Regions from separate parts of the Blautia sp. HCP3S3_D9 genome, predicted to be linked through region 1. Evidence: riboswitches for the same ligand, from Rfam matches in the RefSeq annotation. Region 1 holds a riboswitch; each other region holds the start of a gene.
The links. A riboswitch is a leader RNA that binds a small molecule or an ion and turns the genes downstream of it on or off. The one in region 1 is predicted to bind thiamine pyrophosphate.
Positions count from the first base shown of each region.

Region 2: linked by a shared signal. The riboswitch ahead of thiS (sulfur carrier protein ThiS) and the one ahead of thiC (phosphomethylpyrimidine synthase ThiC) in region 1 are both predicted to bind thiamine pyrophosphate.
Region 3: linked by a shared signal. The riboswitch ahead of thiW (energy coupling factor transporter S component ThiW) and the one ahead of thiC (phosphomethylpyrimidine synthase ThiC) in region 1 are both predicted to bind thiamine pyrophosphate.
Region 4: linked by a shared signal. The riboswitch ahead of thiM (hydroxyethylthiazole kinase) and the one ahead of thiC (phosphomethylpyrimidine synthase ThiC) in region 1 are both predicted to bind thiamine pyrophosphate.

Region 1 is NZ_JBQHWS010000002.1:7,111-15,261, reverse strand. Features, by position in the region: gene ACTNES_RS00865 (beta-N-acetylhexosaminidase) at 1-980, shown strand, start outside; gene ACTNES_RS00860 (histidine phosphatase family protein) at 1,168-1,899, shown strand; gene ACTNES_RS00855 (alpha/beta hydrolase) at 1,987-2,922, shown strand; gene ACTNES_RS00850 (DUF6320 domain-containing protein) at 2,974-4,794, shown strand; gene thiC (phosphomethylpyrimidine synthase ThiC) at 5,092-6,402, opposite strand; TPP riboswitch at 6,738-6,846, opposite strand; gene ACTNES_RS00840 (fibronectin type III domain-containing protein) at 6,978-7,988, opposite strand.
Region 2 is NZ_JBQHWS010000029.1:9,005-17,155, reverse strand. Features, by position in the region: gene ACTNES_RS07870 (glycoside hydrolase family 13 protein) at 1-1,124, shown strand, start outside; gene ACTNES_RS07865 (NUDIX hydrolase) at 1,378-1,938, shown strand; gene ACTNES_RS07860 (VOC family protein) at 1,935-2,297, shown strand; gene ACTNES_RS07855 (TetR/AcrR family transcriptional regulator) at 2,368-2,979, shown strand; TPP riboswitch at 3,148-3,255, shown strand; gene thiS (sulfur carrier protein ThiS) at 3,409-3,603, shown strand; gene ACTNES_RS07845 (thiazole synthase) at 3,827-4,591, shown strand; gene thiH (2-iminoacetate synthase ThiH) at 4,608-5,867, shown strand; gene ACTNES_RS07835 (thiamine phosphate synthase) at 5,848-6,459, shown strand; gene ACTNES_RS07830 (class I SAM-dependent methyltransferase) at 6,755-7,390, opposite strand; gene ACTNES_RS07825 (HD domain-containing phosphohydrolase) at 7,634-8,151, shown strand, end outside.
Region 3 is NZ_JBQHWS010000125.1:1,400-9,550, reverse strand. Features, by position in the region: partial or broken gene ACTNES_RS17040 (sensor histidine kinase) at 1-9, shown strand, start outside; gene ACTNES_RS17035 (threonine aldolase family protein) at 19-1,074, opposite strand; gene ACTNES_RS17030 (DUF1284 domain-containing protein) at 1,179-1,583, opposite strand; gene ACTNES_RS17025 (DMT family transporter) at 1,753-2,628, opposite strand; TPP riboswitch at 2,843-2,946, shown strand; gene thiW (energy coupling factor transporter S component ThiW) at 3,063-3,650, shown strand; gene thiM (hydroxyethylthiazole kinase) at 3,580-4,356, shown strand; gene ACTNES_RS17010 (MATE family efflux transporter) at 4,442-5,842, opposite strand; gene ACTNES_RS17005 (helix-turn-helix domain-containing protein) at 5,943-6,170, opposite strand; gene ACTNES_RS17000 (chloride channel protein) at 6,296-7,630, opposite strand; gene pepT (peptidase T) at 7,849-8,151, shown strand, end outside.
Region 4 is NZ_JBQHWS010000095.1:5,119-13,269, forward strand. Features, by position in the region: gene secA (preprotein translocase subunit SecA) at 1-353, opposite strand, end outside; partial or broken gene malQ (4-alpha-glucanotransferase) at 558-2,048, opposite strand; gene cytX (putative hydroxymethylpyrimidine transporter CytX) at 2,231-3,400, opposite strand; gene thiD (bifunctional hydroxymethylpyrimidine kinase/phosphomethylpyrimidine kinase) at 3,406-4,218, opposite strand; gene thiE (thiamine phosphate synthase) at 4,299-4,943, opposite strand; gene thiM (hydroxyethylthiazole kinase) at 4,930-5,751, opposite strand; TPP riboswitch at 5,864-5,974, opposite strand; gene ACTNES_RS15160 (DUF6783 domain-containing protein) at 6,072-6,263, opposite strand; partial or broken gene ACTNES_RS15165 (hypothetical protein) at 6,240-6,296, shown strand; gene hpf (ribosome hibernation-promoting factor, HPF/YfiA family) at 6,276-6,803, opposite strand; gene hisA (phosphoribosylformimino-5-aminoimidazole carboxamide ribotide isomerase) at 7,138-7,905, opposite strand; gene ACTNES_RS15180 (hypothetical protein) at 8,061-8,151, opposite strand, start outside.

The sequences.
Region 1 (8,151 bases):
AGCTTGGACTGGTGTACTGGGATTATTATAACAAAGATGAGAGTGTTTACGAAAAAATGCTGAAAGTACATAAACAGCTTTCTGATAAGATTGTATTTGCAGGTGGATGCTGGATCTGGAACGGAATCGCACCAAACTATTCCAGAAGTTTTACCTGTACAAAATCAGCACTTTCTGCATGTAAAAAATATAAGGTACCGGAAGTGTTCTGCACAGCATGGCTGGACAATGGGGCGGAGACGCCAGTAGATGCGATCCTGCCGGGAGCAGCATTATTTGCATATCTGGGATTTCATCAGGAATTTGACGAAGCAACGCTGGAAGAAGAGTTCAGAGATGCTGTGGAAAGTAGTCTAAAAGAGTTCCTGAAACTTGATAAATTTGACAGACTGTTCCTTGGTGATCAGGTGAATATGGCGTCTGAAAATCCTTCTAAATATCTGCTATATCAGGATGCAATGCTTGGAATTTTTGATTATCATTTGAAGAATGCGGGAGCTTCTGAGTATTATAAAATGTTGGCAGAAGAACTGAAAAACAGTGCAGAGATCTGTAAAAATCACACAGGATTTTTTGAATATTATCATTGTCTGGCAGAAATTCTGTCACAGAAATCGGAACTTGGTGTGCAGATAAAAGTGGCATATGATGCACAAGATTTATCCACATTGAGACAGCTTTGTGAGGAAATCATTCCACATCTTACAGAGAAATTGTGGAAATTAAAAGAACTCAGAGAAGATTTGTGGATGACAGATGCAAAGCCGTTCGGATACGAGCTGATCGATCTAAGAATGGGTGGTGTGATCACCCGTCTGGAAAGCAGCAGACGCAGACTTTTGAAGTATGTGGAAGGCAGAATCGACAAACTGGAAGAACTGGAAACTGAGAGAATCCCGTACTTTGCAGAAGGAAAACCGGCGATTGAAAATCACTGGCAGAGAGCTGTCAGTGGGGCAGATTTTACGGATACGATCTGACCGAATCAACTGCAGGGCGGTTGATCAGTAATACATGAACAGCTTTTTTGACAAATATCAACTTGACACGTACGAGGGGATGTGTAAGACTCTTATTATAATGAACAGTGATAGCATGACAATTCAGTAAAGAGTATCACTGTACTGTAATAAGAGTCTTATTTTATACAGAAAGGAAACAATACAAATGAGATTATTGATCGTACGACATGGAGACCCGGATTATTCTATTGATTCGCTTACTGAGAAAGGATGGAAGGAAGTAGAATATCTGTCGGAAAGACTGTCAAAACTTGATGTCAAAGACTTCTATGTCTCTCCTCTTGGAAGAGCAAAGGATACGGCATCTCTTACATTAAAGAAAATGAACCGTACAGCAATAGAGTGTGACTGGCTTCAGGAATTTGATGTTCTGATCGATCGTCCGGACGTTACTGACAGACAGAAAAGAGTATGGGACTGGCTTCCCCAGGACTGGACACAGGACGAACGTTTCTATCAGTACGATCACTGGTATGAAAATGAAAGATTACAGAAATCAGATGCAAAGGGTTATTATGACTATGTAACAGGGAAATTTGACGAGCTTCTGGCAGAGCATGGATATGTGCGTGAAGGACATTATTACAGAGTAGAGAAACCAAATGAAGATACATTGGTATTCTTTTGCCATTTTGGTCTGGAATGTGTGCTTCTTGCACATCTGATCGGTGCTTCTCCGATGGTGCTGTGGCACGGTTTTTGTGCTGCACCAAGTTCTGTGACAACTGTCAATACAGAGGAGAGAAGAGAAGGAATTGCAAGTTTCCGTATCAGTGCATTTGGTGATATTTCCCATTTATATGTGCATGAGGAGCCGCCTGCATTTGCAGCGAGATTCTGTGAGATGTACAGTAATAAAGACGAACGTCATGACTGATCAGGAGCGATCAATTAACAGAAGGCGGATGATTTTATCCGATGACTAAAATCTGAAAGGAAATAAGAGATATTGATATCAAAGACAATGAAAACAATTCTGCATGCACTGTCCTACGGAAATATTGAAGTGGAATCGTCCAGAAAACTGGCAGATCTGAAACAACTGGATGCGATGAGGATTTTTTTGAAGAAACTTGATGCAAAGGTTTATAACGGAGATTATGAGGTTCCGATAAGAGTGTATTTTCCTACAGAAGAAGCTATGCAGGCAGGAGTTGTAGAAGGCAATACATTTCCGATACTGCTGTTTTTTCACGGCGGCGGCTGGGTAACCGAGAGTGTGGAGAATTATGATCGTGTATGCTCCAGAATGGCACAGGCGACTGCACATATCGTGGTTTCTGTGGAGTACAGACTGGCACCAGAGCATAAATTTCCGATACCGCTGGAGGACTGCTATGCTGCCGCAAAAGCTCTCTATACAAATCAGTTGTTTCTGAATACAGATCCGGAGAAAATTACGATCATTGGAGACAGTGCAGGGGGAAATCTGACAGCAGCAGTGTGTCTGATGGCAAGAGACAGAGGGGAATTCACACCTCGCCGTCAGATTTTGATCTATCCGGCACTTGGAAACTGTTATACAGAAGAATCTCCGTACAGATCTGTGCAGGAGAATGGCAGCGATTATCTCCTTACGGCAGTAAAAATGGAAGATTATCTCACACTGTATCAGAGCTCGGAAGAGGATAGACAGAATCCATACTTTGCGCCGATTCTGGAGAAGAATCTTAAAAATCTGCCGGAAACATTGGTTCTTACAGCAGAATATGATCCTCTGCGTGATGAAGGAGAAGCATATGCAGGAAAGTTACAGGCAGCAGGAAATATGGTAGAACTTCACAGAATCCGGGGAGCATTTCACGGTTTCTTTGCCTTGGGAATTAAGTTTCTGCATGTGCAGGAGAGTTTTAAATATATTAACGAGTTTCTGAACAAAAGCTACGAACAGATACTATAATTCATAAATAATATGTAAGATGTGCGAGATGAAAAAGAAAGCAGGAAAACTATGGATACAGGATACTCAAAATGGAGAAAACTGGATAATGCAGCTCTGGCATTTCCACTGGTAACAGGAAAGAATGACACCAGGGTGTTTCGCTTCTACTGTCAGATAAAGGAGAATGTCAGTGGTGAGATCCTTCAGACTGCACTGGATCAGACGATGGAGAAATATCCGTTGTTTCAGGCAGTCCTGCGAAAGGGATTGTTCTGGTTCTATCTGGAGCACAGAGATATCAGAGCAGTTGTAAAACAGGAGACAGAACCTCCGTGCAGCCGTCTGTATATTCCAGATAAGAAAGCCCTTTTATTTCAGGTAAGCTATGACAAAAACAGGATTAATTTTGAAGTATATCATGCTCTGACAGATGGTACAGGAGCAATGCATTTTCTGCAGGAACTGGTGCAGAACTATCTGATTCTTGCGCATCCGCAGGCAAATCTGCCGAGGATAGAGAGCGAGGAGGAAATTACACACGGAGATAAGGAAGAGGACAGTTTTTCCCAGTATTATTCCTCAGATACGCCGAAGGATACGGGGAAGAAACCGGCTGCAGTCAAGTTGAAAGGGGAGAAACTGATGCATTCGGATATGCATATTACAGAGCTTGCCCTTTCTGTAAGAGATATCCATCAGAGAGCACGTTCCTATGGTGTTTCCATTACAGTTTTGCTGACTGCGATGATGTTGTGCTCTATCCGTGAAGAGATCGAGAAGAATCAGCAGAAGCGACCGATAGCTTTGATGATTCCGGTAAATCTTAGAAATTATTTTCCGTCTCAGTCAATGACGAATTTCTTCGGATGGATTGAGGTCGGGTATACATTTTCGGATACAACAACGTTTGAAGATGTATTGATGGATGTAAAGAGACAGTTCCAGGAGGAACTGGTAAAAGAAAAGATTGCTATGCATATGAGCGGATATGTGCGCATTGAGAAAAATCCTTTTGTTCGTGCGGTTCCTCTGGAAATTAAGAAATATTTTCTTATGATCGGGGCAAATCTGGGGAGTCGGAGTATTACAGCGGTCTATTCTAATATCGGAATTATCCGTTTCCCGGAGGAGTATAAAGAATATATTCAGCATTTTGGAATCTTTGCCAGCACAAATTCTCTGCAGATGTGCTCTTGTTCTTACGGAGATGAGATGGTACTTGGCTTTACTTCCAAGATACCGGATGACAGTATTCAGAGAAACTTTCAGAGGATGCTCAGTGAGGAAGAAGTTTCTCACAGAGAATTAAAAAATGAATTTCCGGCATACGGAGAGAAGCAAAAACTGGTGAAAAAAGAAAACCAGAGAGTCGTGCAGACATTCAGTTTTTTGTGCCTGGCAGTTGCTGTCATCTGTGGAATGATCAATTTCATGACTGCAGGAACATTAAACTGGTTCTGGTTTGCAGGTGCGGGATGTGCCTGTGCATGGCTGGTGGTTATGGTGGCGTATTTCAAACGGAGGAATATTCTGAAGAATGAAATGTGGCAGTTATTGATCATATCGGTGATCGCGATTCTGTGGGATCACTTTATCGGTTGGATGGGATGGTCTGTAGATTTTGTACTCCCATTTGGAGCTCTGGCAGTGCAGTTTTCCATTCCGGTGATCGCAAAGGTGAACCGTCTGGAGAGGGAAGAATATCTGTTTTATCTTGTACAGGCAGGAATCGCGGGGGTGATCCCGATGATACTTGTCTGGACGGGAATTGTGAAATTTGTTTATCCGTCAGTAGTATGTGCAGGTATCAGTTTCCTGACACTGGCAGCATTATTTATCTTTTGCCAGAAGGATACGCTGAGGGAATTTCATAAGAAATTGAGAATGTAACATTGCAGATATAATAAAAATTTGAAAATAAAAATCCACAGTTTAATCAAATTAAGCAAGCAGCGAAGCAGATGATCTTATCCGCCTGGAGCTTTGAAATAAGATGTTAAACTGTGGATTTTTTTGTGCTCTTAAAGAGATAAAAACTATGGCAAAATTATTTTTATAAAAGCAATAAACCAGATGAAATATGTATGATAGCAGATGTAATATTCAGTATTGTTTCATATATTTTCATCAGATAATATAATTCCTGATGATTCAAAATGTAAACAATAATCAGAACTATTCATCGTATTATTCATCAAAAATAGTAACAATCTCACCATCCAGAATACGGTTTGTATTCTTAACAGCGCAGAAATTACCGCACATACTGCAGGTATCTTCTTTTTCAGGTTTTGCTTCTGCACGGTAGCGTCTTGCCTTTTCCGGATCCATGCTGAGTTTGAACATTTCTTCCCAGTCAAGACGTTTTCTCGCTTCACTCATCTTATAATCCCAGTCAGCAGCGCCAGGAATTCCCTTGGCAATATCAGCAGCATGAGCAGCAATCTTTGCAGCTATAATTCCCTCTTTTACATCAGCTGCATTCGGCAGGCGAAGATGTTCGGCAGGTGTTACATAGCACAGAAAAGCAGCACCGGAATAGGCAGCAATTGCACCTCCAATTGCGGAAGTGATGTGGTCATATCCTGGAGCAACATCCGTTACAAGAGGTCCAAGTACATAGAAAGGAGCACCATGACACAGTGTTTTCTGAATTTCCATATTAGCAGCGATCTGATTCATCGGCATATGTCCAGGACCTTCGATCATAACCTGAACATCTTTTTCCCATGCGCGTTTAGTGAGCTCGCCCAGAGTGATCAGTTCTTCAATCTGTGCAGTATCTGTAGCGTCTGCCAGGCATCCCGGACGGCATGCATCACCCAGACTTAAAGTAATATCATACTCTCTGCAAATGTCCAGAATTTCATCAAAATGCTCATAGAACGGGTTCTCCTGTCCGGTCATTTCCATCCATGCAAACATGATAGAACCACCTCTGGAAACAATGTTCATGAGACGCTTATTTTGTTTAAAACGTGCTGCAGTTGCACGGTTCATACCGCAGTGAATAGTCATAAAATCAACACCATCTTCTGCATGCATACGTACAATATCAATCCATTCTTCAGAAGTGATTTTGCCAAGTGCTTTGTGATAATAGACTACTGCATCATAGATTGGAACTGTACCGATCATCGCAGGACATTCGGAAGTAAGCTTGCGGCGGAAACTTCTGGTATCGCCGTAAGAACTGAGATCCATGATCGCTTCTGCACCCATTTCCACTGCAGAATGTACCTTTTCATATTCCATATCAACGTCTTTCCAGTCTCTGGAAACACCTAAATTTACATTGATTTTTGTTGTCAGTTTTGCACCGACTCCACTTGGACTGATGCATTTATGATTCTTATTACAGGGAATGATAACCTGTCCTTTTGCGATCAGTTTTCTTAATTCATCCACATCAAAATGCTCTTTTTCTGCTACGATCTCCATCTGTGGTGTAATGATTCCGTGACGCGCTGCGTCCATCTGTGTTGTGTAATGTGTCATTTTTTCCTCCTTGCCCTGCACTGTGGGCTGCTGTTGCTGTACACATTTAGCCATTACAAAATGCTGGTACAGTAACGCGAAATGAACTGCGCCTCCTGCATATAGCAGGGACTTGCACCTGCGCATATTCGTAAGTTCTTAAGTAAACTACTGGATTAACAGAGAGTGGTGCCCCCGGTCTGTATGATTAAGAAAGGGGAGCCCGGATCAGAGAAGGATTGATGAGATCAGAGAGGGTTAAACTCCTCGATCCAGTAAGAAATATATACGATATCTTCTGGAAATTTTCGAATAAAAAAGGAAAAACTGCAATACGCCAACAAGCATATTGCAGTCCGGAAGAACTATAACTTTCCCTACGTTGGCATTATCCAAATCAGGTTATGGGTTAAAGCAATACAGCTTACTCTCAGCCTGTTTACACAAGCTCCCCTTGTCTTAATTGTCCACATTGTAACACTCTGATGTGAGAAAGTCAATATGTAAATCAGTTTTTGAATTGATGTAGCAATAGTATTTACTGTGCATGGAGTGAACAGTAATTCAATAGTTATTAGTGAAAAAAAACTGTCATTTTAACGCCCTGTGAGGGACATTGTATAGGCATTTGATGCAGAGGTCCAGGTTTTTCCATTGACTTTTTTGTTTGCGATAACTTTGATTCCGTACTTGACGTTTTTGGTCATGTTGGTAAGGGTAAATGAGGCAGCTGTTGTTGTTCTTACTTTCTTGTAGGAACTGGAGTTTGGATATTTCACGTAAACAGAGTAGTTGTTTGCACCTGCGACTTTGTTCCATTTTACGCTCATAGTACTGCTGGTATTTCCGGCTTTTTTTAGAACGATTCCCATGGAAATATATCGGGTAGTCGGGGTTGTGGTTACGTAGCGTTTGTTATTCAGGAGAAGATAAGGATAAATCTTTACCTGATAAAAGGTGTTTTTGTTTAACGGTAGGGTAAAGGATGGTCTGGTATAGTATTTGGTGATAAGTTTGTGGGCGGCAGAACTCTGATATATAACTTTATAACCTGAGATAGAGTTTGCCGGGTTTACAGTGTTCATGTTAAAGGTATAACCGCCTGTGGATGCGTAAGAGGTTTTGACAGTTACGCTGGAGTAAAGGGTTGTGCATCCGGCGATGCGTGATGAAATCGCTGTTCCGGATGAGGTTAAAGCTGTGATCCTTACTTTGTAGGCTGTGCCGGCTTTTAACTTATTGATCTTTGCTTTATTGCGGCTGTTGTCAAAGTAGCCGAGCAGTTTGTAGGAACCGGAGCTGAAAGGGCTGATGCTGATCGCATATTTCGCAGCATTTGTGACCGGATTCCACTGGACAGTTACAGAATTCTCAGAAGCGGCAATCTGTTTGATACCTGAATCAGAGGTAAGGTAAGAAACACCAGCAGCCTGGGCATTGGAATCATCGACAGAAGGAATATCCGTTTGCTCCGGAGATAATTCAGCAGACTGTTCGACAGGCATAAGCTGAGCAGTTGCTGCAAAAGCTGTAGCTGCGGTTGAAAACGTAAGAACTGCACTGAGAGCGATGCTTACAAAAAACTTTTTAAAACTTCTTGCTTTCATAGTAAAAACCTCCTTTTGAAGCTGAAAAACAAAGGCTGAGATTGTTTTGCAGCTAGTACGCCGAAGCGTGTCTGAACAGTTTTAAATATAATAAAAAAGCTTCGTTGATGTTGCTGTTATTGTAACATAGCGAAGCTTTTTTTCTGTAATCGTTATTGTTCAT
Region 2 (8,151 bases), on a different contig from region 1:
CAGTGAAACAGCCAGACCTGAACTGGGATAACCCGAAAGTCAGACAGGAACTATTTGACATGATCTACGGATGGATGGAAAAAGGCGTAGGTGGATTCCGTCTGGACGTAATCGACCAGATCGCAAAAGAACCGGATCAGAAAATCACAGCCAACGGCCCGATGCTCCACGACTATATCCGTGAAATGAGCAAAGCCACATTCCAGAAAGGTGACCTGATCACAGTAGGCGAAACATGGGGAGCAACTACCGAACTTGCCAAACTCTACAGCAATCCGGACGGCAGTGAATTCTCCATGGTATTCCAGTTCGAACACATTCTCCTCGACCAGCAGGAGGGAAAAGAAAAATGGGACCTTGCACCATTCCCATTCATGAAGTTCAAACAGATCATCAAAAAATGGCAGAAAGAACTCTACAAATGCGGATGGAACAGCCTCTTCTGGAACAACCACGATCTCCCAAGAATCGTCTCCCGCTGGGGCAATGACAAAGAATACCGTGTAGAGTCTGCCAAAATGCTTGCAACACTTCTCCACGGTTTACAGGGAACCCCATACGTTTACCAGGGCGAAGAACTCGGAATGACAAATGTAAAATTTGACATCGAAGACTACAAAGATATCGAAACCCTGAACTTATACAAAGAACGTCTGGAAAAAGGATATGCAAAAGAAGACATCATGGAATCCATCTATGTAAAAGGCCGCGACAATGCCAGAACCCCAATGCAGTGGGATGACACAGAAAATGCAGGCTTCACAACAGGCACTCCATGGATCAAAGTAAATCCAAACTACAAAACCATCAACGCCAAATCCCAGACCAGTGATGAGAATTCCATTTTCACCTATTACAAGAACCTGATCGCATTCCGAAAAGAATACCCGGTATTCGTAGACGGAGACTTCGAAATGCTCCTAGAAGAAAATGAACACCTCTTCGCCTACAAACGAACCACAGAAGATGCAAAACTCTATGTATTCTGCAACTTCTACGGCGAAACAGAAACCTGCGACATGCTGAAAGAAATGAAAGACAAGAAACTTCTGATCAGCAACTATGCAGAAAGAGAATCCAACATCTTAAAACCTTACGAGGCAAGAATGTACATAGAATGCTAAGGACTTGATTTAATGAGCCTGCCGGAAAAGCAACGGCAGGCTTATTTTCAAAGATTGTATATGAAAATCGATAGGAGATTTTGATTATGATGTATGATCATGCCGTGCTTGGAGAAGCTTTGGATCTTTGCAGAGATGCAGCAACCTGATTTGTGGAAGAAAAGGAAAGATTGGAAAAGAGTAAAAAAGTAAATAAAGAAATTGGGGAGAGAGATTTGCCAGATAAAATTAAAAGGAAATCAGGAGAATAACCATGGAATACATAGACATCGTAGACGAACAAGGAATCCCAACTGGCGAAACAATCGAGCGTTCCATCGCCCATTCGAAAGGAATCCGTCACAGAACTGCCCATATCTGGATCGTGCGAAAAATAAATAACAGATATCAGGTACTTATGCAGAAACGCGCCATGAATAAAGAATCATTCCCGGGAATGTTTGACACCTCATCAGCAGGCCACATTCAGGCCGGTGATGAGCCGCTGGAGTCAGCACTTCGCGAACTGCACGAAGAACTGGGAATTCAGGCGCAGCCCCAGGAACTGGAATTTGCCGGAAACTTCCGCATAGCATACGAAAAAGAATTTCACGGGAAAATGTTCCGCGATAATGAGATCGCTTTCGTATACATTTACAGCCAGCCTGTAGACGAAACAAAACTCATCCTGCAGAAAGAAGAACTGGAAACAGTAGAGTGGTTTGACCTTGAAGAAACATATGCAAGCTGTAAAAACCACGATCCGAAATTCTGCGCCCCAACAGGAGGAATGGAAGTCATCATGAGAAAACTGAGAGGAGCGACCGAAGAATGAGATTAAAAAATGTTCTGATCGTCGTAAAAGACATTGAGAAATCCTGCAAATTTTATCATGACCTGTTCGATCTTGACGTAGTTGTTAATAATGACGGCAACATGATCCTCACCGAGGGCCTGGTCTTACAGGACGAAACAATCTGGAAAAAATTCCTGGGAAAAGACGTGATCCCTGAAAATAATTCCTGCGAACTATACTTCGAGGAACATAACATAGAAGCATTTGCCGAAAAACTGGAAAAATTCTATCCGGAAACCAGATATGTAAACAAACTTCTCACCCATGAGTGGGGACAAAAAGCAATTCGATTCTATGATCCTGATGGAAATCTTATAGAAGTAAGAACGCCGATGTGATAAAGTTAGAATCGATTATATAGTAAGTAACACTATTAGAATAAAAATTTCTATATGTCAGAAGGCATAATTGACAACAAGGTTAGCATGTGCTAACATAACAACTGTTATGGAAGATGAGCGCAGAAAACAAACTGAACAAAAATTAATAAAATCCGGCAAAGAAGAATTCCTGAAAAAAGGCTACGCCAAAGCCAATCTCCGGGATATCTGTAAAAACGCAGGGGTCACGACCGGTGCATTTTACTTTTCATTTGAAAACAAAGGAGCATTGCTCTCAGCAATTTTAGCCCCGGTGATCACAGACTATGAAAAAATGTGCAGTACATTTGCACGAAGAGAAGAAGATGATCCGAATACTGCAGATGACAACGAACGGCAGATGATGGAATATCTGTCTGAGCATCGCACAGAAGCAATCATTCTGATGGAAAAATCAGCAGGCAGCCGATATGAGAAATTCCGGCCTCAGATCAGTCAGCAGATGCAGGCAGCATTTACCAGTTACTTCACTAAATTTATGGGCAGCACTCCTGATGCAGAACTTATCAGGATTTTTTTCAAAACTATTTACAGCATGGCACAGAACAGAGATACATTTATCGAAGAAGTTTTTGAGAAAAATATAGATATGATATTCGAATGCATATACAACTACGTTGCCATACAGGACAGAAATTAAAAGTTTGTTTTCATAGCAAAGCAACAACAAACAAAACAAGGACTTCGGTCAACTGAGTATATAGTTTATTGATTTACAAAAGGGGATTGATTTATATGATAACCAAAATAAGGAATAAAGAAAAATATTGAAAAAAGCTTGAAAATTATTTAAAAATTTTGTATAATACTTCGCAAATAGGGAGCTCAAATAGATGGGCTGAGAGTAGACTTGATTAGTCTTGACCTGGAACCTGATTTGGATAATGCCAACGTAGGGAAATAGGAAATACATGTCGTGAATGAATAGACTTGTGTATCGTGCTCTCTGTTTTTTATGTGAACTGGGGGCACCACTTTTCACAGAGCATTTCAGGCGCCGGACAACAGGAAAAGTATGTTGTTCGGCGCCTTTTTGTATACTTTCAGGGTGTTAGAAAGGAGTATATCCATGGTAAAGATTAACGGCGAGGCAAAAGAAATTGCCGGAAAAAATCTGCTGGAGTATCTGATAGAAAACGGATTTAATCCAGATCATCTGGTGGTAGAACGTAATTTAGAGATCATTCAGAAAGAGCAGTTTGGAAGCGTGACAATTCAGGATGAAGATGTGATCGAAGTCCTGCGATTTGTCGGAGGAGGTTGAAATTATTTTAATTGAACTAAGCAGTTATTCGGTTATGAGCAAGTAGCGAAACGGATGGTTTATCCGCTTGACAAGAAAATCTGGTTTATGTATTGCAAGATTTTCGAAAGAAAAACAGGAAAAATTATAAAATATCAGAGCAGCGGACTTAGGTTTTGGAAGAATGGTTTCCAACTTATGGTTGTCATGCTTATGGAATATGACTAAAAAAGAGGAGAACACAATGGAAGATAAATTTGTATTAGGCGGAAAAGAATTTAAGAGTCGATTTATTCTGGGGTCAGGAAAATATAATCTGAATCTGATCAAGGCAGCAGTTGAACAGGGGGGTGCAGAGATCATCACCCTTGCACTTCGACGTGCAAATACTCAGGAAAAGGATAATATCCTGGATTTCATCCCGAAAGGAGTCACACTTCTTCCAAATACATCCGGTGCGAGAAATGCCGAAGAAGCTGTCAGAATCGCAAGGCTGAGCAGAGCCATGGGATGCGGAGATTTTGTAAAAATAGAAATTATGCGTGATGCAAAATATCTTTTTCCGGATAATTATGAGACAGTCAAAGCAACAGAAATTCTGGCAAAGGAAGGCTTCGTTGTGTTGCCATATATGAATCCGGATCTGAATGTGGCAAGAGATCTTCAGAATGCCGGAGCAGCAGCGGTTATGCCATTGGCTGCACCGATCGGAAGCAATAAAGGACTGGCAACAAAAGCCATGATTCAGGTACTGATCGATGAGATTGACCTGCCGATCATTGTAGACGCAGGAATCGGAAAACCATCACAGGCATGCGAAGCTATGGAAATGGGAGCAGCAGCAATCATGGCAAATACAGCAATCGCCACAGCTGGAGATGTACCGGAAATGGCAGCAGCATTTAAACTGGCCATCGAAGCAGGTCGAAAAGCTTACCTTACTGGAATGGGAAGAGTACTTGCCAGAGGTGGAAGTGCATCTGACCCGCTGACTGGATTTTTACGTTAAGGGGGAAGCTGAAATCATGAATGAGGAAAATCAGGTATATTTTGTAGACAGTGATAAACTCCCACCGGCAGCACTGGAGAGAAAGCACCGTCTGGAACAGGACCCGTCTTTTCGTACCAACCATATGGAGTATATGGAGGGGATGCAGGTCATTGAATCAGATATCAAAGATAAAGTACTTCGGGCAATGGATGAGTACGATTACGATGCATATACAGCGAATGATGTAGAACGTGCACTTTCTCATGAATCCTGCTCCATCGAGGATTTTAAAGCACTTTTATCTCCGGCAGCAGCACCGTATCTTGAGCAGATGGCAAGAAAAGCAGAAGAGATTACCAGAAATCATTTTGGAAATACCGTTTATATTTTTACGCCGTTATACATTGCAAATTACTGTCAGAATTACTGCATCTACTGCGGATTCAACTGCTATAATAACATCCGACGGAAGAAGCTGACATTTGAAGAAATTGAACATGAAATGCAGGTCATTGCCAGAACAGGAATGGAAGAAATCCTGATATTGACTGGTGAAAGCCGAGCATATTCTGATGTGAAATACATCGGAGAAGCAGTAAAAATTGCCAAAAAATATTTCAAAAATATCGGTATCGAGATTTATCCGGTAAATGTGGATGAGTACCAATATCTCCATGAATGCGGTGTGGATTATGTAACAGTTTTTCAGGAGACTTATCATACTGACAAATATGAAACTCTTCATCTTATGGGGCATAAACGTGTCTGGCCATACCGTTTTGATTCACAGGAACGTGCATTAATGGGAGGTATGAGAGGCGCCGGATTTTCAGCACTTCTTGGCCTTGACGATTTCCGAAAAGATGCGCTGGCTACTGCACTTCATGTGTACTATATTAACCGTAAATATCCACATGCAGAGTTATCTTTGAGCTGTCCGCGCTTACGACCGATCGTGAATAATGACAAGATCAATCCGCGTGATGTGGGAGAAAAAGAACTCTGTCAGGTATTATGTGCATACCGTATATTCCTGCCATTTGCGGGAATTACCGTGTCCAGTCGTGAGAGTGCTGAGTTCCGAAATGGAATCACAAAGATTTGTGCAACCAAGGTTTCGGCAGGTGTGTCCACTGGAATTGGCGACCATGAAGAAAAATATGAAGGCAAAGAAGATGCGGATGTTGGAGATGAGCAGTTTGAGATCAACGATGACCGTTCTTTTAGTAAAATGTATGATGATATGGAGCAGGGCGGTTTGCAGCCGGTTCTGAATGATTATATTTATGTGTAAAGAATATGAACATACCATTGCGATCACGAATCGTAAATTGGTACAGGGAGATTTTCTTGAGCAGATGCAAAACGTAATCCATCTGCATCCGCATGCAGTAATTTTGAGAGAGAAAGATCTTCCGGATGAAGAGTATGAAATACTGGCAGGAAAAATTCTGGGAATGTGCAGGGAAAGTGGCGTACGCTGCTTTCTACATTCTAGAATTTCAGTGGCGAACAGATTAGGATGCAGACAGATTCACATATCTATTCCGGTACTTATGGCTATGAGTGAAAAAGAGCGTAGTCAGCTTAGAAAAGATTTCCAGGAGGTCAGTGTTTCCTGTCATAGTATGGAAGATATGAACGCTGCTGTAGAAAACGGAGCTACACAGATTATTCTCGGGACAATTTTTGAAACAGAATGTAAAAAAGGACTGAAAGGAAAAGGCCTGGGATTTGTTACAGAAATCTGCAAGGTCTGTCCAGTGCCGGTGTATGCAATTGGGGGAATTAACCTGGAACGCCTGCCGCAGGTAATGGAAGCGGGTGCGGCAGGCGGGTGTATGATGTCTGGTTTTATGCGGATTTATAGCAATCCTCTAAAATAATGCATCTTAATCCAGCTCATCAGAGCGTGAAATCCTGCGTCAGATATCTTTGCCGTGCGTCAGCACGCCTGCAGATATCTTCCTTGTCTTTCGCATTCTGCTGAACTGTCTTAAATGCATTATTTACGAGGCTTGCTATAGATACACGTATCCTATTTATTTGGAATGAAAGAATTGCAATTATGTGTCGTCGATGAGAATATATGTAAAAGTATATGATAAATTTAATTAAATCAAAAAAGTCTCCTGTTTAATTGTGAGTAGCAATAAGCGGGAGACTTTTGTCATATAGCTATTATTTTCGTGCAACAAGATGTGCCCGGAATCCTTTCTGTTTTTCCATAGTCAGCACTGTAAAACCGGCCTTTTCTGCCATTGCAACGAATTCTGTAGCTTTATGTATCTTCACATCACCATGTCCGAATAGATTAGCCAGCGGCATTTCCAAATGGTTCATCAACCAGATTACAAAATCCGAAGAGGTATAGTCACGCAGAATCAGACGCCCGCTCTTTCGCAGAACACGATATGCACTATTGAAAAAGTCCTGCGGATTAGGATAGTGGTGGAAGCTGTTTGAGCAGATGACTGCATCAAAAGATTCCTCTGCAAAAGGCAGATTCTCACTGTCTCCAACAAGAAATTCCGTGTTGGAAAGTTTCTTTGCCTGAGCAACATTGATCATCTCAGGAGTGAGGTCAAGACCAACATAGTGTTTCTCGGGATACTTTTCATGAAGCAGTTGGATCATTGGACCAGTTCCACATCCACAGTCCAGAACATCATGAAAAGATTCCTTTTCCAGTTCTGACAGGATTGGCGGATAGTCATCCTTACACATTTCATAAATACCGGCATGTCCGCTGTCATAGACTTTGGCTGCTTGAGTGAATTCTTTGATAGAGAGCTGTTTATATTTTTCTGGTGTCATACAATCTTCTCCTTAAAAATCTAACGGATATGATTATCCGCGTTGATATTTGCTCCTAACTCAATAATTGCTTTGCAGATATTGGGTTAAACTAAATAGTTAGATTCTTCTAACTAACATTATCATATATTTTCGAAAAAGTCAAAAAGGAATAATACTAAAGCAGAATTAGAAAATAGAATTGGCTTTCAGAGAGCAAAATGTTATAATTTTTTCTAGCGAAAATGTTGAGGGGAGAATATTATGAAATTAGATGTTTTAGGACTGCTGGGTGCCTGCTCTTATGCCTTGGACTGTGTAGAAGCAGAGCTGGTTCATGTGACAGATAAGCATGCCAAACGAGTAGCATATATGAGTGTCTGCGTAGCAGAACAGATGGGAATTCAGGGAGAAAGTCTGCAGGATCTGACGGCCTGTGCCTTATTGCATGATAATGCATTGACACAATATATTCAGGAAGAATTACATAGTGATACTACGGATATTTCAAAGTTGGAAGAACCACTGCAACTTGGGTTACATTGCTCTTTGGGCGAACGCAATATACAGGATCTTCCGTTTCAGACAGATGTAAGGAATGTCATTCTGTACCATCATGAAAACGCAGACGGAAGCGGACCTTTTGGGAAGAAGTGGACAGAAATACCGCTGTTTGCCCGGATTATTCATTTATGTGATCTGCTTGATCTGACCTGCTGCACAGGTACACTTACTTCTGATACCTGGAAGAAAGTAAAGGATTTTCTTCAGGCTGTGAACGG
Region 3 (8,151 bases), on a different contig from region 1:
GACTATTAATTTTTTCTCTTATTTATTTTTTTCCAGAATCTGAATCAGTTTCTGTGTATCTTCCATAGTAGTAGCCCAGCTTGTGGCAAAGCGGATCACAGAGTGTGTCTCATCATACTTCTCCCAGAATCCGAACTCCACATCCTGGGCTATTTTTTTCATTACCTCATTGGACACAATACAGAAGATCTGATTGGTGGGAGTATCCAGAGAAAGCTGATATCCATACTTCTTCAGTGCATCCTTGATCTGCTCTGCAGCTTCCATTGCAGGTTTGCCGATCCGCAGGTACAGCCCGTCCGTAAACAGCTCACCAAACTGGATTCCTGCAATCCGTCCCTTGGCAAGCAATGCTCCATGCTGCTTGATGATCGTAAAGAAATGAGGAATCCGTTCTTTCTGCGGTATAACCACTGCTTCTCCAAACAATGCTCCGCATTTGGTTCCTCCAATGTAAAATACATCGCTAAGTTCTGCCAGATCAGTGAGAGTCACATCATTCTCCGGGCTTGCCAGTGCATAGGCAAGGCGGGCGCCATCCACATAAAGGGGAAGATGATTTTCCCGGCAGACTTTGCTGAGAGCTGCTAATTCTTCTCTGGAATACAGGGTACCATATTCTGTTGGCTGGGAAATATATACCATCCCGGGCATTACCATATGCTCATAATTGGCATCATCATAGAAATCCTTCACCAGCTTCTCAATCTGCTGTGCAGAGATTTTTCCATCTTTCTGCGGTACTGTCAGAACCTTATGTCCACCAAATTCAATAGCGCCAGATTCATGGGTTGCAATATGACCTGTATCCGCAGCCACAACTCCCTGATAGGATTTCAAAAGTGCATCGATTACTGTGGCATTGGTCTGTGTTCCACCAACCAGCAGAAATACATCTGCCTCCGGTGCATTGCAGGCTTTTCTGATCTTTTCTTTCGCATCTTCTGTGTATGGATCCTGACCATAGCCCACTGTTTTCTCCAGGTTCGTCTCCATCAGCTTTTTCATGATCGCAGGATGTGCACCCTCCATGTAGTCACTGGCGAAATATAAACGTGATTCTGTATTTTCCATTTTTATCGTTATGTCCTTTCACTGCACTATTTGCGCATTTGACTTTTTTATTCATAGCTTCTGTTCTGTACCGGAACGCTATTCATTCTGTTACTCTATTTTTCTTAGCATTTCTCCCATCTGCTCTTCTGACTTTCACAGATGGAGTTCCACTGACAATTCCCACAGATTTCTTTCCTCTTTCCTGATGCCAGGATTTTCTTTTGAACAACATCTGTAAAATCATCAAATTCCATAATCTGTCCATTCTCCAGGCCGCATAGTTCCAGCACTGCATTGTCATATGCTTCTACAAGTGAAAAGGAAGAACAGCATCCTTTTTCATTATTCGGACAGGCAGAACAGATCTCGTCTGTATCTGCATGAAGCTGTATCTTTGCTCCCTTCTGGAAAATATCCAGCATTTCCTGCATATGTGCGGAAAACCCATTACTGTATCCCTCACCCTTGAAATATGCAAGGCACATTCCATGGTGAGGGCGTAGTGGAATATTTTTTATAAAAGACATCTTTGTGCACCCTTCTCCTTAATTTTTTAACATATTGGATACTTTAACACAAAGCGTTTTTATTGACAACTTTTTTTATTTTATAGTTTACAATCCAATAATTCTATATACTGATCGGATTTCATCAGACTTACTGGATAAAATCAGAAAATCCTTTTTTACTTTTTCTTCATTTACCAGCCTTAGCTACCCTCATATTATAAAGAAAGGTACCCAATGATGCCAGAATAATCAGCACATATCCTGTAAAGCTGTACGTATCCGGAATCTCTCCAAACAAGATAAATCCCAGCATCGTAGCAAAAATAATCTGCGAGTAATCAAAGATGGAAATCTTCCCTGCAGGTGCATAGGTGTATGCAGCCGTAATCGTAAACTGTCCGCCCGCTGCGAATAATCCTGCCATCAGCAATGTCACAAGCTGCTTCATACTCATGGGTGTGAAATGGAACAACATCCAGGGTACAACCGACAAGCAGGAGAAAAATGAAAAATAAAACACGATAACTGGTCCCTTCACTCCGTGAGTTCCCAGTACACGCACCATCGTATACGCAATTCCTGCTCCCAGTCCACCGCAGACTCCGATCAGTGCCGGAACAAGTGCCGCATTCTGAAATCCCGGTTTCACTACAAATAAACATCCGATAAACGCCAGCGCAACACACGCTGCCTGTGCCGGTCTGATCTTTTCCTTTAACAAAAGGAATGAAAAAATAATCGCAAAAAACGGAGATAACTTATTCAGGATCGATGCATCTGCCACCAACAGATGGTCAATGGCATAAAAGTTACACAGAATCCCCAGTGTCCCGCACACACAACGCAGGATCAGCGGTCCCCAGTATTTCTTATCCACCTTCGGCACTGTACGATTCTTACGGAGAATTATCGCTGCAAACACCGCCGCCACCAGATTCCGGAAGAAACTCTTCTCCACAGACGGCAGATCACCTGCCAGACGCACACTCACATTCATACAAGCAAAGAAAAACGCCGACAGGATGATCATTATCATACCCTTTATGTAATTTTCCTGTTTCATCAGATTTAACCTGCCTTTCTGTCCATGCAGACAGCTTCTTTTTCATAATATGCTGTCTGTCATCTACCTGTTAATCATAGCACGGACAATCGTTTTAGTACAAATAGATTTTTTATTCCAGCAACACTCTAAAAGGGGTTGCTGACCTGATTTTACATCCCATTGACTTTTCCAGATGCTTGTGTTACTCTAACACAAGAAAAATCTGCATATAGATGATAACAACGGGAGCCTGTGAGACAGGCTGAGAGGAAGATTGATCTTCGACCGCACCTGATATGGATAATGCCAGCGTAGGGACTGTATTTGTATATTAAAATCTGCCAGTGTGTTATTCCGGCAGATTTTTTTTTGCAGGATTTTATCTGTTTCCTGCACAACTGATAATGTCTGCTTCGGCAGACCAAATCTTCATTTCAAGGAGGTTCATTATTATGAACACAGACAGATCAAAAACACTCAGAATGGTCATGCTCGCCATGATGGTTGCCATCGGCGTTGTCATCTCACCTATTCTGAGAATCGAGGGTATGTGCCCTACTGCACACCTGATAAACATCGTCTGTTCCGTACTTCTGGGACCGTGGTATTCACTTCTTTGTGCCACTCTCATCGGAATCATCCGCATGATGTTTATGGGTATCCCGCCACTTGCACTGACAGGTGCCGTATTCGGCGCATTTTTATCAGGCGTTTTCTACCGCGCTTCTCATGGAAAGATTATCTGCGCAGTGATCGGTGAAATCTTCGGAACCGGTATCATCGGCTCTCTGGTTTCCTATCCTGTAATGGCATTTCTTATGGGCAGAAGCGGACTGAACGCATTTTTCTATACACCAATGTTTCTGGCAGCAACCTGCATGGGCGGCACCATTGCCTATTTCTTCCTGAAAGCATTAAGTCACGCAGGAATGCTTGCCAAATTTCAACAAAGCCTTGGAGCAAAAGTATATGATCGTAAATCAGACAAATCCCAGACAATTAACCAGAGCAGCACAGCCGCTGATTCATTGCATCACTAATCCGATTTCTATTCATGACTGTGCGAATATTATTCTGGCGGCCGGAGGCCGCCCGATCATGGCAGAACATCCGGCAGAAGTAGCTGAAATCACCAGAAGCTCTCATGCACTGGCACTGAATCTTGGAAATATCACCGATGCGCGTATGAAATCCATGCCGGAATCTCTGAAAACTGCTGCCAGTCTCCATATCCCTGTTATGCTTGATCTGGTAGGAACCGCCTGCAGCAATCTGCGTTACGAATTCGCGCAAAATCTTATGAACATCCACATGCCCGAACTCCTTAAAGGAAATATGTCTGAACTTCTTGCCATGTCCGGACAGACCTCACATGCAATCGGAATTGACGCAGGCGTACAGGATGTACTTACAGATGCCAATCGTTCCCATCTGAAAGAACTTTTCCAGGAAAAAGCTTCCCGGTGGAATACCACACTTCTTATCACAGGCAAGGAAGATATGATCGTCTCTGCCAATAAGTGTGAATTTATTACAAACGGCACTCCTGCCATGTCACAGATTACAGGAACCGGATGTATGCTTGGAATGATCTGTGCCACCTATCTGGCAGTTACAGACCCATTTACAGCTGCCGTCTCAGCAGCCAGAGAATTTGGCACAGCAGGAGAAAGAGCAGAGAAAAACAGCTCCGGCCCCGGAAGCTTCCAGACAGAGCTGTTCGATCAATTTTACAATCTTTTATAATCTACAGTTTATCAATAATTTTTTACAAAAAAGTTCCCGTCAGACAATATGGATAAATTTCTTCCATATCATCTGCGGGAACTTTTTATACTATTTCCGCACTGCGCATCTTTCCCAGTTCTCGTCTCGCAAACACAATTGCCAACACAAATGCCGCCGCATCTGCAATCGGTCCTGCATACATCACTCCATCAATTCCCATAAACAATGGGAAGATAATAATCAATGGCAGAAGAAAAATCACCTGTCGTGTCAGAGACATTACAATACCCAGCTTCGCCATACCGATAGAGGTAAAGAAACCGGAAGACACCGGCTGGATCCCATTTGCAAAAGTCATAAACATAAATATTTTCAGATAGTGTTCTGCAAACTGGAAATACAGATTACTTCCTGTTCCGAAGATACCCACGATCTGGTGTGGAAATATCTGGAAACAGAAAAAGAATATCGTTGCAATTACTGTACAGGCAGTTACAGAATAACGGTATGCCTGTCTTACTCTGTCATATTTCTTTGCTCCGTAGTTAAATCCCCAGATTGGCTGACTGCCCTGAGAAATACCAATACAGATTGCCATAAACACCATATTGACTTTGGAGATAACACCTACACAGGCAATGGGAATATCACTTCCATATACGGAATTTGCTCCGTAATAACGCAGAATATTATTCAATACGATCTGCACGATTGCCATTGCAATCTGATTAATACAGGAAGCAAGTCCCAGAGAAATAATTGCCCCCAGATATGACAGTTTCGGTTTCAGCATCTCACCGGACAGATACATTTTTCGGAACTTACAAAAATACACAATTACCAGAACTCCGGAAGCAACCTGTCCGATCACTGTTGCCCATGCAGCACCTTTAATCCCCCATCCAAATCCAAAAATAAACAGCGGATCCAGAATAGTATTAATAATCGCACCTATCATAATGCAGACCATAGAATAAGTCGGACTTCTGTCTGCTCTGACCACATGATTCCCGCCGACAGACAAAATATAAAATGGAAGTCCAAATGCAGTAATACCTGTATAATCAACAGCATAAGGCATAACATCTGCAGTTGCCCCGAACAATGTCAGAAGTGGTTTCAGGAACATCAGTACAATCACAGCGAGTATCAGACCACTGATTGCCAGTGACGACAACGCAGTACCTGCAATCCCGCTGGCTTTCTTCTCCTGTCCTGCCCCCATTTCCAGATTATAATTTGATGCACCGCCAATTCCCAAAAGCAATGCCAGCGCAGTTGCGACCGTTGTAACAGGAAACGCCACATTTGTAGCTGCATTTCCCAGCATCCCCACACCCTGTCCAATAAAAATCTGATCCACGATATTGTACATCGCACTGACCAGCATACTGATGATCGCAGGAATCGCAAACTTCGCGATCAATCCACCTACCGGTGCTATACCAAGCGGATTCTGTGCCTGCGAATTTATCTCCTGCGTACTTTGATTATCTTTTTCCAAGTAAACTCCATCCTCTCTCTACATATTCGATATAATTTCTGTCACTGCTATTTTGTAATAAAACACTTTTCAGGATAATCTCTATTATTTCCCTGCCCCACTATACCGTATCATTTACTTTAACATTTATTCTCTTTCCCTGCAACGTAAAAAGCATACCGACTCTTTCTGAATTTTTCAAAAGTTTACATACTTTTTGTCCTTTTTCTATCCGGTATCTCCTTGGAATCATTCCATATCGCTTCTTAAACTGCCGGAAAAAATAACTCTGGTTTTCATAACCGACACCCAGAGAAATTTCTTCAATAGACAAATCTGTCTGCCTCAACTGTCGCTTTTCATGGCTTTAGAATAACAAAAATAAGGACAGTTTTTCAGATTCTTATTAGACTGAAAAACTGTCCTTATTTTCTATTTATATCTCTACACCGAACAACTGCTCTGCAGTTTCGGTTAAAACCGCGTAGGTTTATTCACATACTTTGCCTTATACTTAGAATAAACAATCGTCTGGTCCTTATACAGTCCATAATATCCGGAAGCCGCATAACTGATAGAAACTGCGATCAGATAAAAGGAAACTCCCTTAAATCCAAACATCTCAAATGCAATGAGAATTGATGTAATCGGGCAATTTGTCACGCCACAGAATACAGCTGCCATTCCGCATGCTGCACAGATAGACGGGGAAAGTCCAAGCCAGTTTCCCATCACACATCCAAATGTCGCACCAATACAAAACGATGGCACAATCTCACCGCCGCGGAATCCGGCGCGCATGGTCAATGCTGTCAGCACCAGTTTCCAAAAGAAATCCAGTGGTCTTACCTGTCCTGTTTCTACTGCTTTCTCAATCAGTTCCGCACCGGCCCCCATATAATCTGTAGTTCCCAACAGCAGCGTAATTCCAATCACCAGACATGCTCCCACAACCACACGAACATACGGATTCTTAAAATATCTTCCATACGCTCCTGCCACTCCATTCAGCACCATGCAGAACACAATACTGATCACAGCACATCCAACAGCAACAACTCCCATCTTCAGTCCCGTTTCAATGGTCAGTTCCGGAATATCCACCACATGAAAAGCCTCTGGCGTAACTCCCATACCAGCCGCAAATCCAGATGCGATCAATGATGCGATCATACACGGCATCAGCGCCGTATAATACATAACACCAACGCTCACAACTTCCAATGCAAACACAGCCGCTGCCATCGGAGTTCCAAACAGCGCAGAGAATGCCGCACTCATACCACACATAACGATCACATGGCGGTCCTCCTCATCCAGATGGATCCACCGTCCAAGCTGATTCGTAATACTTCCGCCAAGCTGAATCGCCGCACCCTCACGTCCTGCAGAACCGCCTGCCAGATGTGTCAGCGCCGTAGAAATAAAGATCAGCGGTGCAGACAGAATCGGTACATCATCCTGCGATCTCACCGTAGAAAGCACCTGATTCGTACCTCCATCTTCCTTGCCAAATTTCTCATACAGAAACACAATGATCAGACCCATTACAGGCAACAGATAAAACATCCATCCATTCTCTTTCCTGTAATTCGTCACACCTTTCAGTGCAAAAGAAAACAGCGTACTCGCTGCTCCCACAATACATCCCACAAGCACCGCCAGCATCAGCCACTTCACAAGATTCGTCACATCCCGCTGAATCTCTCCGCTATAATATTGCAATTTCCCTTTCAGCGGACTTTTCTCTTCCGTGCTTCGTTCCTCCGTGCCATTCTCCTGAACTGCACGCTTTTCCTCTTTCTCCATTTCCCCCGTTACCTTTCCTGAATATTTTTAATATGAACTACTATTTTTATTCTAGCATACATTTTCCATATCTTCCAGAAAGATAAAAAAGAGAAATTAGATACAGAGTAAAACCAAAATACAAGAAATATTTTTACGTAATTCCTATAACGTGTTATACTTAACATACAATGCTGAGTTAAAAAAATCTGGCTCAGCCCGATACCAGGAGGTTTATCATGAAAGCATACGAACGCTTATTATCTTATGTAAAAGTTTTCACACCAAGCAGTGAAGAAACTGGAACTTCTCCATCCACACAGTACCAGTTTAACCTCGCCAGACAGTTGGTGCAGGAATTAAAGGACCTGGGTGTGGAAGATGCCAGCGTAGATGACCATTGCTATGTCTACGGACATATTCCGGCAACTGAGGGATACGAATCCCGCAAAAAACTGGGTTTTATCGCTCACATGGACACAGTATCTGACTTCTGCGATCATCCGGTTACTCCGGTTGTCACTCCGAATTATGACGGCGGA
Region 4 (8,151 bases), on a different contig from region 1:
GCATTTAAGTATGCCGGAAGTGTAGCAACAAGTGTTTTACCTTCACCTGTTCTCATCTCTGCGATACGGCCCTGGTGAAGAATGATACCACCGATGAGCTGTACACGGAAATGTTCCATTCCAAGAACACGCTTGCCGGCTTCACGTACAACCGCAAATGCCTCAGGAAGCAGATCATCCAGTGTCTCTCCCTCTTCAAGACGTTTCTTAAATTCTCTTGTTTTTCCTCTAAGTTCCTCGTCACTTAATTTCTGCATGTCCGGGCGCAGGCTTTCGATTTTCTCAACCAGAGGCATGATACGCTTAACCTCTCGCTGGCTGCGGCTCCCGAATATTTTTGAAAACACATTCATATTAGGTTTAACTCCTGTTATCTCTTTATATTATCTGTTACCAGTATAAACATTTTCTTTATACACAATGTTACTGTTCACTTTGTTCTCAGTAACTGCACAATACTTATCTATTCTAACACTTTCCTATATGGAAAACAATGAATTTTTCTTGAACAAAGAAAGAAATTTGTTGGCATTTATAAACTTTTTGTATAGTTTTTATTATACACGCTTTGTCTCAATGATCAGTTTTCCAAATTTATGCAGTTCTTTTTCTGCCTGTGTGAAATTCGGTAAGTGCCACTCCCAGTTCGGAGATCCGATGGTTCCCGGTGTATTGATATGGCCTTCTTTTCCAAGTCCAAGAATATCTGCAAGCGGGATAATTGCATATTCTGCCTGATTCTGCAGGGTATACTTCAGGAATCTTTCTTTCATGGATCCATAAGATGCGCCTGCTTTCTTCAGCATACGGCGGACTTTTCTTCTGGCTGCAGTACTCATGCCATTGTACCACTGCATAATGGTGTCATTGTCGTGAGTTCCTGTATAAAAGATCATATTTTCCACATCATGGAAGGTATCACGGGCATATTTCCCACTTGTATCCACAGAGAAGATAAGGATTTTCATACCTTTCAGATGGTAATGATCTTTCAGTACCAGAACTTCCGGACGAAGCAGTCCCAGATCCTCTGCCACCAGATTCAGTCCCGGAATCTCTTTCTTTAATGTGTCAATTACTTCATATCCCGGCGCTTCGATCCATTCGCCGTCAATGGCTGTCGGGCATGTTGCAGGAATTTTCCAGTATGTATCAAATGCCCGAAAATGATCGATTCGGATGATGTCAAACAACTTATTGCTGTAACCAATTCTGTTTACCCAGAACTGATAATTCTGTTCTTTCATATGATCCCAGTCATAAATCGGATTTCCCCATCTCTGTCCTGTTGCGCTGAAATAATCCGGCGGTACTCCTGCGATGAAGATCGGACGTCCATCTGTATCCAATAAGAAATTATCTTTTCCGCCCCATACATCTACAGAATCCTGACCTACATAGAACGGAACATCTCCCATGATCTCAATTCCTGCTTCATTTGCAGCTTTCTTCACATTCATCCACTGTGTATAGAAAATATACTGAAGGAACATCTGATACTGTGCTTCTGCCTCTGTCTCTGCCAGTAATTCATGCCTGTTCTCCGGCCAGTTTCTGTCTTCTTCTGCCCAGTCATTCCAACAGTCTCCATTGTTTGCTTTCTTCAGAGCACGGAATACTCCGTATTCATACACCCAGTCCTGTGAAACAAATTCCTTATATGCAGGCTCTTCCTGTCCGTTCTTCTCCTGAAATGCTGCAAATGCTTCTCTCAGATACGGTTCTCTGTACTGGCGGACAGCATCATAATCAACCCTCTTTGCATTCTGTAAAAATGCTTCCGGTGCTTCTTTCAAAAGCCCATCCTCTGCAAGCTTATCCAGGCTGATATATAATTCATCTCCTGCGCAGGAGGAATATGGCTGGTATGGTGAATTTCCATATCCTACCGGGTTCAGCGGAAGGATCTGCCATATTTTGACATGGTTCTTCTTTAATAATTCTATAAAGTGAAATGCTGACTCTCCAAGTTCTCCGGCACCTACTCTGGACGGAAGTGCGGAAACTGGCATTAATACTCCGGCTTTTCTCATAGCATTCTGTTCCTTCTTTCTTCAAGACTTTCGTAACTGTTCAGTAGACTGCTGAACAGTTACAGATTTTCTAATATTCTACCATATTTCAGGTAGTACGTCAAAATTCAAGCAGGAAAAAGCAATATAAAACAGCCAGATGTGAAACACTACTGTTTTTCATGTTTCACATCTGGCTGAAATTTTGTTTCTATATATTACTTCTTCTCCGGCACTATTTTCGCTGCGATCAGACAAAGAATAACCGTGATCACCATATCCGGCAGTGTATTTCCTACCGGCATATCAATATTCATAAGAATACGATACACCACAAATCCGATCACCCAGATGATCATATTCGGAATATGTACTGCCCGGCTGCTTTTATCCAAGTCCAGAATAAAGAAATCTGCAATCTGAATAGCGATCATTGGTGCAAATACAGAACCAATCAGATACAGAAAATCTGTAATATTATCCATCGGATATACGATTGCTGCAATGGTTCCAATAACGGTTACTACAATCGCCACATGTTTTCCATTCCATTTACTTACGATGGTCTCACTGGAAATACCTGCAGAATAAGCATCCAGAAATGTAGTTGTCACTGTTGAGAACACAATGATCAAAAGTCCTGCAATTCCCAGGCCTGCTTTTAACATAATCTGCGCAATATCATACTCTCCGGTAATAATCGCAGCGCCCATTCCAATCACATACATCCAGCAGCTCACAAGCCCGTATGTCACTGCACTGACTGCTGTTGCTTTCACAGGCTTTTCCGCTTCTCTTGTGTAGTCACTGATCAGCGGAAGCCAGGATAACGGCATGGCAACGCCAAGTTCTACTGCTGCTCCGAATGTCATACTGTCATCAGCAGCTACACCTGCACCGCCTCCGGTAAAAATCACCTTACAGAGGATCAATGTCAGGATAAACAAAGCTGCCATGGCAACCGTATTGATCTTTCCAAGATTTGTAATTCCAATGACGATCCAGAGGATGATCAGTGCTCCGATGACCAGACACCAGATCCAGCGTCCTGTATTTACCACCCCGTCTGCTGCCAGTGCACCGTCATAAATCATAATGGCAGTCCAGCCAACAAGCTGAAGCACATTCAAAACAGCAAACAGAATACTTCCTTTCTGTCCAAAGCTCATTTTTACAGTTTCCATGGCGCTCTTTCTGACTTTACCGCCGATCACACCTGCCAGAAACAGCATCAGGCAGCCGATGATATGTCCCACAATAATTGCTGCCAGACCTTTTCCCATGCCAAGCGGTGCCAGGTAAGTTCCTGTCAGGATTTCTGCTATAGAAACTCCCGCTCCAAACCAGATCAGTCCGTTTTCAAATAAGCCGGTTCTTTTCGTTTCCATGAGACTTATACCTCCCCGGCTTCTTTCTTATATTCTCCTGTGATCGCAAATCCATGATCCATCGGGCCGCTGCCTTTTCCCAGATCCAGCATTGCTGCCAGCGCACCTGAAATGTAGTCTTTCGCACGTTCTACAGCTCTATCCATATCAAATCCTTTCGCAAGATTAGATGCAATAGCGCTGGAAAGAGTACAGCCAGTTCCATGGGTATTTGGATTATCAATGCGTTTTCCCTCAAACCAGCGATAGGAACCATTTCTGTAGAGGAGATCATTGGCATCATTTAACTTATGTCCTCCTTTACAGAGAACTGCGCAATGGTATCTGTCACTGATTTTCTTTGCTGCCTCTATCATATCCTCTGCTGTATGGATTTCCATTTCTGCCAGAACCTCTGCCTCCGGAATATTCGGAGTCAACACACTTGCAATAGGAAGTAACCGCTGTTTTAAAGTCCCGATAGCTTCATCACTGATCAGCTTTGCTCCGCTTGTTGCCACCATAACCGGGTCAACTACAATATTCTTTGCTTTATATTCCTCCAGTTTATCTGCAATCTTCTCGATCAAAACACCAGAAGATACCATTCCGATCTTTACTGCGTCCGGATAAATATCTGTAAAAATATTGTCCAGTTCCTCTCCCAGAAACTCCGATGTCACTTCCATGATCGCCGTCACCCCTGTGGTATTCTGTGCTGTCAGTGCCGTAATCGCACTCATGGCATAAACGCCGTTTGCAAGCATTGTCTTAATATCTGCCTGGATCCCTGCTCCACCGCTGGAATCACTTCCTGCAATCGTTACTGCTGTTTTCATTTTCTGTTTACTCCTCTTTTCATCTCTCTACAAATAGCATTACTGTTTTCATCCCATCCACTGTACGTAGAAAATTTATGCTAACATGCTTCCACCATTTTCGCGGTAGCTTCTTTCAGCTCTTCTGCTGCTTTTTTTATGTCCGGCTTCGCAAAAATAGCACAGATAACTGCAATTCCACAAAGTCCACATCCTGCCAATTCCTGTACGTTATCTTTTGAAATACCACCGATCGCAATGACCGGAATATCCACTGCTTCACAGATAGCTTTCACTGTTTCGTGATCTACTTCCACTGCATCATCCTTGGAACTGGTTGGAAATACTGCACCTACCCCCAGATAATCTGCACCGCGTTCCTGAGCGAGAAGTGCCTGTTCTACAGTCTGGGCAGATACTCCGACAATCTTATCTTTTCCAAGTTTTGCACGGACATCTCCGGCTTCCATATCACTCTGTCCTACATGAACACCGTCTGCACCAACTTCCAGTGCAAGTTCCACATCATCATCCAGCACAAACGGAACCTGATATTTCGCACAAAGTTCTTTCAGTTCCTTTGCCTCTTTAAGAAAAGTCTCATGATCCAGATGTTTCTCACGAAGCTGTACAAATGTTGCTCCACCCTCCAGTGCTTTCTCAACCTGACTGTAAAGAGTTTCACCATTTAACCAACTTCTGTCTGTCACTGCATAAAGCAGTAAATCTTTCTTATCGCACTTCATATTTCGCACCCTCATCTAACTGTTCTTTTGTCATATTATAAATTGCATCAATGATCCTGTTTCTGTAAGTAGAATTGCCGTCACCTTTCTGCATATAACTCCATCCGATTTCTCCTGCAAGTCCCATTGCGCCGACTGCTGCAGCTGCTGCTTCTAACTTCTGTTCTGGGTTTGCGACAAGATATGCTGTCATAAGACCGGATAACTGGCATCCTGTTCCTGTGATCCTTCCCATTTCCGGACGGCCATTACGGATCACATAGCATTTCTCTCCGTCACTGACAAGGTCGATCGCTCCTGTTATGGCAACAATGCTTCCTGATTTCTCTGCAAATTTCTTTGCAAATGCAACTGCTTCATCCAGATTCTCTTCTGACACTGCGTCAGCTACATCTGCATCAACGCCCTTGGTTGTACCACTTCCTGCTGCCAGTGTCTTAACTTCTGAAATATTTCCACGGATCACATTAAGCTTTAACTCCTGCATCAGCTTCACTGCTGTATTTGTTCGAAGAGAACTTGCTCCGGCACCAACTGGATCCAGCAGAACTACATGTCCCAATTCATTAGCCTTATGCCCTGCTTTCAGCATTCCTTCGATTGTTCTCACATTCAGAGTTCCGATATTGATATTCAGCCCTCCGCAGATTGCTGTAATTTCCTCTACATCCTGCGGCTCATCTGACATGATCGGGCTTGCCCCGCTCGCAAGGATTACATTTGCCACATCATTTACTGTGACATAATTAGTGATATTGTGGACAAGAGGTTCTCTTTCTCTGACATTCTGTAAACATGTACCCAGCATAATTCTTATCTCCTTTTCGTCGTTTTTAATGACACCTGAAAGACTTCGGAAAAACGGCATAAAAAAACAAATATACCTGTTTGATATATCTGCTCAAATTCACGTTTGTATTTATACTTACGTATCCATTCCCTACGTTGGCATTATCCAAATCAGGTTTGCAGGTCTGGGCATTCATCCCACTCTCAGCCTGCTTGATACGCAAGCTCCCTGTTGTTCATTATTTTGTTGTTCATTACTCTTTTCTTCTTTATTATACATAATATTCAGATTTTGGCAAGTTTTTTATAACGTAAAAAGAATTTTAATCTGCTCTCAATTTATTTTTTGACATAAAAAAACTTCCGTGCAGAAGTTTTTTTATTCCGCACGGAAGTTCTTTTGTTGTTGTTATGAAAACTTTTCTTATGGCCTTTTATGTTCTGATAAGGTTTAGAGCGTGTTCTAGAGCGTATTTGAAAAATCATTCCCACAATCTGCACACCCCACTTTACGGTGTATTTTGTCCGAATTCGGTTGTCGTATTAGAATTCTGGTTCAATTAAACCGTAAGTATTACCTTTACGTTTGTAGACTACGTTTACCTGCTCGGTCTCTGCATTATAGAATACAAAGAAGTTATGTCCAAGAAGTTCCATCTGTACGCATGCATCTTCCGGATACATTGGTTTAATCCCGAATTTCTTGGTACGGATGATCTTAACATCTTCATCTTCATCATAATCTTTATCCAGATATGCTTTCTGGAAGTTTGCAGCTGCCTGCTGTTTGTCTACAATTTTATTTTTGTACTTGCGAAGCTGACGTTCAATGACTTCTTCAACCAGATCGATTGATACATACATGTCATTGCTTACCTGTTCGGAACGGATAATGTTTCCTTTTACAGGGATTGTTACTTCGATTTTCTGTCTTTCTTTTTCAACACTTAAAGTTACTACAACTTCGGTGTCAGGAGTGAAATACCTTTCCAGTTTACTGAGCTTGTCCTGGACCGCTGTCTTAAGACCTTCTGTAACTGTAATATTCTTTCCGCTGATGATAAATTTCATGCTTCCATCCCCTTTGCTGTTTGATGAATCTATTATAACACACCTTTTTGAATTTTAACACTATTTTATTAAAATTTCACATTTTTTCTGTTTACTTCAGGAATAGAAGAGGAATTCTTGTCCTATTATGTCGAAATTTGGCAACTATTCAGTAGTCTATTATCCTGTATCTCATTGCCAGATGCATTTTTTACGTTCACCGCGCGGGATATTATCAGTGAACAGTAAAATTTTTATCACTGATTCAGACATTAAGCCTCTACTCATAATCAAAGTAATGAACTTCGAGTCAAACGGATATTCTCAATTGAAGCATAGGAGTTACTTGATTCGATTAAAGTTTAATTAGCTCAGCAAAAGGAATACTGCCTCCAAAGAGATCCAGTGCACTTCCCACTGTAACATCCAGTCTGTTTTTTCCATAAGTACGCAGATCTTCGATATCAGCCATAGAGCCAACACCACCCGCATAGGTGACTGGATTTCCCTTATATTCCCCAAGCAGAGCTGCCAGTTCAGTCTCTACACCATGTGCTTTGCCTTCCACATCAACTGCATGTACCAGAAACTCATCACAGTAGCTTCCCAGCTCTTCCATTACTTCCAGAGTCACTGTAACATCCGTAAATTTCTGCCAGCGATCTGTCACGATATAATATTTTCCGTCTTTCTTACGGCAACTCAGGTCAAGGACCAGATTCTCCTTTCCTGCCGCTTCTTTCATCTTATTCAGATTCTCCCAGGAAATCTTTCCATCTTTAAACACATAGGATGTGACGATCACATGGCTTGCCCCTGCATCCAGATATTCTCCGGCATTCTGCGGATTCACACCGCCACCGATCTGCAACCCCTTAGGGTAAGCGCCCAGTGCAAGGAGTGCCTGTGCTTTCGTTGCTTCATAATAAGGAGAATCCAGACTGTTCAGCAGGATTACATGACCGCCTTTTATACCAGCTTTCTTATACAGTTCTGCATAAAATGCTGCATCCTGCTCAGACACAAAATTCTCTTTTGCCTGGTCCTGTACATCTGTAAGGCTTCCTCCAACAATCTGTTTCACTTTTCCATTATGTATATCAATGCATGGCCTGAATTTCATTATAAATAACCTCCATATAGCGATTCCTTTTAGACTTTACTTTGATAATACCATAAATCGTTGCAAATATCCTGCCTTTTTTCTCAAATATAGAGACTGCTGCACCTGTTATCGTCTATCTGCAAGCAGTCTCTCTGACTTTTTGTTATTTTTCCTTATCTTCCTTCTGCCGCATTTCCGATTGCATCACCCACGTCTTCTACCGCATCTCCAACTCCATCTCCGAGATCTCTTACTCCATTTCCA